Regions from separate parts of the Streptomyces sp. NPDC056128 genome, predicted to be linked through region 1. Evidence: riboswitches for the same ligand, from Rfam matches in the RefSeq annotation. Region 1 holds a riboswitch; each other region holds the start of a gene.
What was found. A riboswitch is a leader RNA that binds a small molecule or an ion and turns the genes downstream of it on or off. The one in region 1 is predicted to bind cobalamin.
Positions count from the first base shown of each region.

Region 1 (2,253 bases):
GTACGCCGACCGGATGCCGACCAAGGTCGCGGTCAGCGGCAGGACGACGAACCGCTTGTTCTTGACGGCGGGGACGTCGGCGAGGGCCGGCTGGGAGAGCAGGAACTTCTTCTTCTGCTCGACGCTGCCGGCTCCGGCGTAGTCGTAGATCGCGATGACCTCGGGCCTGCGCTCGACGACCTGTTCCCAGGAGACGTCGCCGAACACCTCGTCGAGGTCGCCGAAGACGTTCTTGCCGCCGGCCAGCCGGATCAGGTCGGTGCCCAGGCCCTTGCCGCCCGCGGTGAAGGCGCTCTTGTCGCCGCTGTCGTAGACGAAGACCGGCACCTCCGGTTCGCCCTTCACGGCGGCGGACGCCTTGGCCACGCGGCTCTTCAGGTCGGCGATCAGCTTGTCGGCGCGGTCGGGGACGCCGAAGACGCTCGCGACGGTACGGATCTCGGCGTAGGTGTCCTCCATCGTCACCCGCCTCTTGCCGCAGTATTCGCGGTTGAGGTAAGTGTCGATGCCCGCGTCGGCGAACGCCTTGCGGGAGCGGCCCTCGTTCTCGGCGAAGGCGCTGCCATAGCCGCCGTAGACGAGGTCGGGCTCGGCGTCGAGGATCTTCTCGAACGACGGTTCCCGCTCGGCGAGTTCGGGAATCGCCTCGTAGTCCTTCTTCAGCTCCGGCAGGACGGCCGAGTCGGGGAAGGCGGTGCCGACCATGCGGTCCTTCAGACCGAGCGCGAGCATCAGCTCCGCGGGGTGCTGATGGATGGTGACCACGCGGGACGGCGGCTTCTCGTAGGTCGTCTTCACACCGCAGTTGTCGATGGTGACGGGGAAACCGGCGAGGGACGACGCCGATGCCGAATCGTCCTTGCCGGCGTCACCGGCCCCGTCGGACGAGCCGCACCCGGCGGTCGCCAGGGCCGCCGACAGGGCGAGCGCCGCGGCCGTGCCGCGCAGGCTCCGGCGGCGTCGGGCAGGGGAGAACAGGGCTGACACGTAAGCCTCCTGGGGAGTCCGCGCTCCTCGGATCGGGCCCGCGACAGGCCAGTGTCCTGACTCCCGGGCCGACGGCCCCCGGCTGCCCGCCCGGTGGGCGCGGGGCAGGTCGAGGGCGTGATGCCCGGTCACAGTGGCGGGACCGTGCCGGATTCGCACCGGCTTCCTGTCTCCCGTCGCGGCTATGACCTGGCGATATTACGTTCCTTTGAGCCGGGCGCAAAGCGCGGGTGTTCAGCGGGCACGCGGTGCCCGTCCACGGGGCGGGGCCCGCTGACAGCTCCGGCGACGGGATGCGAGGATGCCCGGAGCAATTGGGCGACGGCGGCCCGAGGAAGCCGGTGCGATTCCGGCGCGGTCCCGCCACTGTGATCGGCGAGCGAGCCCCCACACGACCACTGCCCGCACCGGGTGGGAAGGGGTGGGGCGAGCGACGACCCGAGAGCCAGGAGACTCACGCGGTCGCCTCCTCGACGGACCACCGGGGCGGATCTCCCCGGGGAGAGGGACGATGCCGTATGCCCGCCCAAGCCGGCCCGGCCGAAGCGACGCCCGGCGTACCCGCGGACCCGACGCCCTCACGCGTCGTCGTCTGCCGGGACTGCTGCTGCGGCACCCCGAAGATCATCGGCGTCGACCACGCGGCGCAGACGGCGCGTCTGCGGGCCCGGGTGCCCGTGCGGGTGTCGGACTGCCTCGACGTGTGCGAACAGGCCAACGTGATCGTCGTCCAGCCCTCCGCGGCGGGCCGCGCCGCCGGTGCCCGCCCCGTCTGGCTGGGACTGGTCAACGACCCGGACGCCACCGAGGACATCGCCGACTGGGTCAGCGCCGGCGGCCCCGGCGTCGCACCGCGGCCGGACATCCTCGACCTGTACGCCATCACGCCCCCGCGACGCGGTACGGCCTCCTGACTCAGCGCTCACGAGGAGCAACCGGTGTCCGGAAACGTTCAGGCGCCGCCCGCCGACGTCACCGCCGCCCTGCACGACGTGGCCGCCCTCGGCGGCTTCTTCGTCCTGCGCGTCGGCGGCGAGGACGCGGGCTGGCATCCGCTCCACCTCTCCTACGCGCGGGGATTCACCGACCTCGCCGAGGCCGTCGCGGACCGCCACCGCGCGCCCGAACCGCGGATCGGCGTGTCCATCGCCCACCTCGGCCACGCGGCACGCCTCTGGTCGCCCGCCCTGGCCTGCGTACTCCTGCACGGCATCGTCCTGGACCTGAGCCGGCTGGAGCGGGCCGACGACGGCCCGGCCCTGCGCA
Region 1 is NZ_JBHJVQ010000004.1:276,466-278,718, reverse strand. Features, by position in the region: gene ACFC1X_RS11955 (ABC transporter substrate-binding protein) at 1-978, opposite strand, end outside; cobalamin riboswitch at 1,016-1,195, opposite strand; cobalamin riboswitch at 1,319-1,443, shown strand; gene ACFC1X_RS11950 ((2Fe-2S) ferredoxin domain-containing protein) at 1,506-1,901, shown strand; gene ACFC1X_RS11945 ((2Fe-2S)-binding protein) at 1,926-2,253, shown strand, end outside.

Region 2 (2,253 bases), on a different contig from region 1:
GTCGCCGCCATCGCCGAGTGGGTCTGCCGCCTCGGCGACTGGGGCACGGCGATCGTCGCGGTCTTCCTGGTGGTCTCCAGCGCCGCCATCTGGAAGATCTCCCGGCGCGAGGTCGTCGACCACACCAACGTCGTCGACCCCCACGAGCCCGAGTCGGCCGGTGTGGTCACCACGGCGATGGCCGCCGTCTCCCCGCCCCCGGCGCACGTGGCCGAGGAGCTGCCGGCCGACCCGTCCGAGGCCAAGACCCCGTCGGCCGCCACCACCGTCTGAGCCCGCGTCCCGGGTACGAAGGAAGCGAACCCCCATGAGCATCGACTGGGCAGCACTGGGCTCCGTCTTCGGCGTCAGCCTCGTGGCCACCGTGGCCCTGGTGGGCCTTTTCACCCTCGGCATCGTCGGACTCTCCCGCCAGGAGCGGGCCACCGCCGAGGGCGGCTCCGCTGCCCTCGCGGTCACCGGCGCGTACGCGTGCTTCGCGGCCTGCGCGGCGGCGGTGGCGTACGGCATCTATCTGATCGTCGCCTGACCCACCGAACACCCCCGGGGCGGGGCGCGGGACGGACTCGGACCGTCGCGCGCCCCGCCTCTTCGTGTACCGGCGCACACCACCCGTGTGTGGGGCTTCGCACACTCCCCCGCCGCAGGTCAACGCCAGGTTGACGGGTGTTCTCGGGCCGTGGTGGACTTCCGGGGCCATCTACGGCGGCAGGAGAGGAAGCCCGGTGCGATTCCGGCGCGGTCCCGCCACTGTGACCGGGGAGCAGACCCCGGTAGCCAGGAACTCTCACCGCCGGACTCTTCGAACCAGGGCGTGGACACCCTGAGTGAGGACGCGACGCGATGCCCGGCTGCCGACCGACGTTCAGTACCAGGTGCTCCCCTGCCCGTGTGACCGGCTGAACCCGTGCGTGCCGGACGCGTCTTCGCGTACGGCGCCGCCGCCGGCCTGCTCGGTGACCTCCTCCTCGGCGACCCGCGCCGCGGACACCCGGTCGCCGCGTTCGGCCGCGCCGCCGGTGCCGTGGAACGGGTGCTGTGGCGTGACCACCGGGGCTGGGGCGCGCTGCACACCCTGGTGTGCGCCGGTGGCGCCACCGCCCTGGGCTCGGCCGCCGCGCACGCCGTACGCCGCTCCCCCGCCGCCTCGGTCGCGCTGACCGGCGCGGCCACCTGGGCCGTGGTCGGCGGTACGTCGCTGGCGCGCGAGGCCCTCGTCATCGGCCGGGCCCTGGAGGCCGGGGACGTCGAGGCGGCCCGGGCGCGGCTGCCGCACCTGTGCGGGCGGGACCCGCAGGCACTGGACGCCGACGGGATCGCGCGGGCGGTCGTGGAGTCGGTCGCCGAGAACACCTCGGACGCGGTGGTGGGCGCCCTGGTCTGGGGTGCAGTCGGCGGAGTGCCGGGACTGCTCGGCTTCCGTGCGGTGAACACCCTGGACGCCATGGTCGGCCACAAGTCGCCCCGGTACCGGCGCTACGGCTGGGCCTCGGCCCGCCTCGACGACCTCGCGGGCTGGCCGGGCGCCCGCCTGACCGCCCTGCTGACCACCGTGGCCGGCGGCGATCCGCGGGGCGCCGTACGGGCCTGGCGCGCGGACGCCGGACGGCACCCGAGCCCCAACGCCGGTCCCGTGGAGGCGTCGTTCGCGGGCGCCCTCGGGGTGCGGCTCGGCGGGACGCTCTCCTACGGCGGGCGGGTCGAGCACCGGCCCGTGCTCAACGGGGCGGCGGGGCGCGCCGTCCGGGCCGGTTCCGGCGACATCGAACGGGCCGCTCGGCTCTCCCGGCGCGTGGGCTGGCTGGCGCTCGGCGTGTGCGCCGGCGCCCGGCTGCTGGTGCGCGGGGCCGTCAGGAAGGGACGTACGTCATGAACGGTGGACTCCTCGTCGCCGGCACCACCTCCGACGCCGGCAAGAGCGTCGTCACGGCCGGGATCTGCCGCTGGCTGGTGCGCCAGGGCGTGAAGGTCGCGCCCTTCAAGGCGCAGAACATGTCGCTCAACTCCTTCGTGACGCGCGAGGGCGCGGAGATCGGGCGGGCGCAGGCCATGCAGGCCCAGGCCTGCCGGGTGGAGCCGACCGCGCTGATGAACCCGGTGCTGCTCAAGCCCGGCGGTGAGCGCAGCAGCCAGGTGGTGCTGCTCGGCAAGCCGGTCGGCGAGATGACCGCCCGCGGCTACCACGGCGGGCGGCAGGAGCGGCTGCTCGGCACGGTGCTCGACTCGCTGGCCGAGCTGCGCGGCACCTACGAC
Region 2 is NZ_JBHJVQ010000018.1:54,003-56,255, forward strand. Features, by position in the region: gene ACFC1X_RS27320 (anion permease) at 1-273, shown strand, start outside; gene ACFC1X_RS27325 (hypothetical protein) at 308-529, shown strand; cobalamin riboswitch at 666-808, shown strand; gene ACFC1X_RS27330 (cobalamin biosynthesis protein) at 908-1,873, shown strand; gene ACFC1X_RS27335 (cobyric acid synthase) at 1,870-2,253, shown strand, end outside.
Region 2: it holds a riboswitch for cobalamin, as region 1 does, so the genes downstream of both, ACFC1X_RS27330 (cobalamin biosynthesis protein) here and ACFC1X_RS11955 (ABC transporter substrate-binding protein) in region 1, are expected to answer to the same signal.

Region 3 (2,253 bases), on a different contig from region 1:
GGGCCAGCGTGAGGTGACCGTCTTCGTCCGGGTGTAGAAGCGGACGGCGTCAGGGCCGTGCTGGTTCAGGTCGCCGAAGCCGGAGCGCTTCCAGCCGCCGAAGGTGTGGTAGGCGACCGGCACCGGGATGGGCACGTTGACGCCGACCATGCCGGTGTTCACCCGCCGGGTGAAGTCGCGGGCGGTGTCGCCGTCGCGGGTGAAGAGGGCCACGCCGTTGCCGTAGGGGTGCTCGCTGGGCAGGCGCAGGGCCTCCTCGTAGTCGGCGGCGCGTACGACGGACAGCACCGGTCCGAAGATCTCCTCCCGGTAGACGCGCATGGCGGGGGTCACCCGGTCGAAGAGCGACGCTCCGGCGAAGAAGCCGTTCTCGTGCCCCTCAAGGACGAAGTCCCTCCCGTCCACGACGAGTTCGGCGCCCTCCTCGACGCCGAGGTCCACGTAGGAGCGGACCCGGTCCACCGCGTCCCGGCCGACCAGGGGGCCGAAGTCGGACTCGGGGTCGTCGCTGCGGCCGATCCGCAGCGAGCCGATGCGCTCCTTCAGCCGGGCCACGAGGGCGTCGGCGGTGTCCTCGCCCACCGGCACGGCGACGGAGATGGCCATGCAGCGCTCGCCGGCCGAGCCGTAACCGGCCCCGATCAGGGCGTCGACGGCCTGGTCGAGGTCGGCGTCCGGCATCACGATCATGTGGTTCTTGGCGCCGCCGAAGCACTGGGCGCGCTTGCCGTGGGCGGCGGCGGTGGCGTAGACGTGCGCGGCGACCGGGGTGGAACCGACGAAGCCGAGCGCCGCCACGCGAGGATCTTCGAGGAGGGTGTCGACGGTCTCCCGGGCACCGTTGACGACGTTGAGGACACCGGGCGGCAGCCCGGCCTCCAGGAACAGTTCGGCGAGCCGCAGCGGGACGGACGGGTCTCGCTCCGACGGCTTGAGGATGAAGGCGTTGCCGCAGGCCAGGGCGGGGGCGGCCTTCCACAGGGGGATCATCGCGGGGAAGTTGAACGGCGTGATGCCGGCGGCCACGCCGAGCGGGGCGCGCAGGGAGTGGACGTCGATGCCGGTACCGGCGTTGTCGGTGAACTCGCCCTTGAGCAGGTGCGGGATGCCCGCCGCGAACTCGACGACCTCCAGGCCGCGCTGGAGGTCGCCGTGCGCGTCGGCGATCGTCTTGCCGTGCTCGGCGGAGAGCAGCCGGGCCAGCGCGTCCTTCTCCTGTTCCACCAGCTGGAGGAACCGCATGAGGACCCGGGCGCGGCGCTGCGGGTTCCACTCGCCCCACTCGCGTTGGGAGTTGACGGAGTCGGCGATGACCGCCTCCGTCTCGGTGCGGTTGGCGAGGGGCACCAGGGCCTGGACCTCGCCGGTGTTGGGGTCGTACACCTCGCCGTGGGCCCCCGAGGTTCCCGGGGTGTGCTTGCCGCCGACGAAGTGGGTCAACTCGCGCACGGAGGCGCGTTCGTGCTCGCGGACCATGACTGCCTGCTCTCGTCAGGAGGGATCCGGGGATGGCGCACCGGTCCCGCACGCGCACGCCGGTGGCGTACGGGTGCCGGAGGGCGCGAGTCGCGTATGGCCGGAATCCCGTCAGAGGGCGGGTTCACCAGGGTCGTGGGTGCACACCGGTGCCATGCGTGTCAGCTCCATCCTCGTGGAAAACACGGAACATCCCGCGGCCGGTATCCTGACTCCCGGATCAGCGCGCGCCGTCCGCCTTCCCGACATCCAACTCGTCAGTGGCGTACCGCTCGACGGCGTACTCCCCGGTCACAGTGGCGGGACCGTGCCGGAATCACACCGGCTTCCCTGCACCGCGGGCCTTGTACTCGCGACTATATAGTTGGACGTCCTAGTAAATCCAGTGCCGCGCGGCGGGCAGGCGCCGGGAGGGCCCTGCGCCGGGCCCCGGGCTCTCCCGCTCGGTGTCAGTGTCCGGCGACGAGCCGTGGCAGGGTGGCGAGGACGCCGGTGACCCGGCCGGCGGGCAGGCCGCCGCCCTGGGCCAGGTCGGGGGATCCGCCGCCGCGGCCGTCGAGGAGCGCCTTGACCAGCGTGGCCGCGTTCAGCCCGGCCTCCCGGGCCTTCTTGTTGAGGGCCACGACGACCGCGCCGTGGTCCGTTCCCACGGCGACGGCTCCGGGCGTGGTGCCGGGCAGACGGTCGCGTACCGCCAGGGCCAGGGCGCGGGCCTCGTCGGCGCCGCCCTCGGCGGTGGTGGTGACGACGAGGGTGCCGCCGGCGTCGACGGCCTGC
Region 3 is NZ_JBHJVQ010000007.1:155,324-157,576, forward strand. Features, by position in the region: gene ACFC1X_RS17020 (CoA-acylating methylmalonate-semialdehyde dehydrogenase) at 1-1,476, opposite strand, end outside; cobalamin riboswitch at 1,657-1,838, opposite strand; partial or broken gene alaS (alanine--tRNA ligase) at 1,926-2,253, opposite strand, start outside.
Region 3: it holds a riboswitch for cobalamin, as region 1 does, so the genes downstream of both, ACFC1X_RS17020 (CoA-acylating methylmalonate-semialdehyde dehydrogenase) here and ACFC1X_RS11955 (ABC transporter substrate-binding protein) in region 1, are expected to answer to the same signal.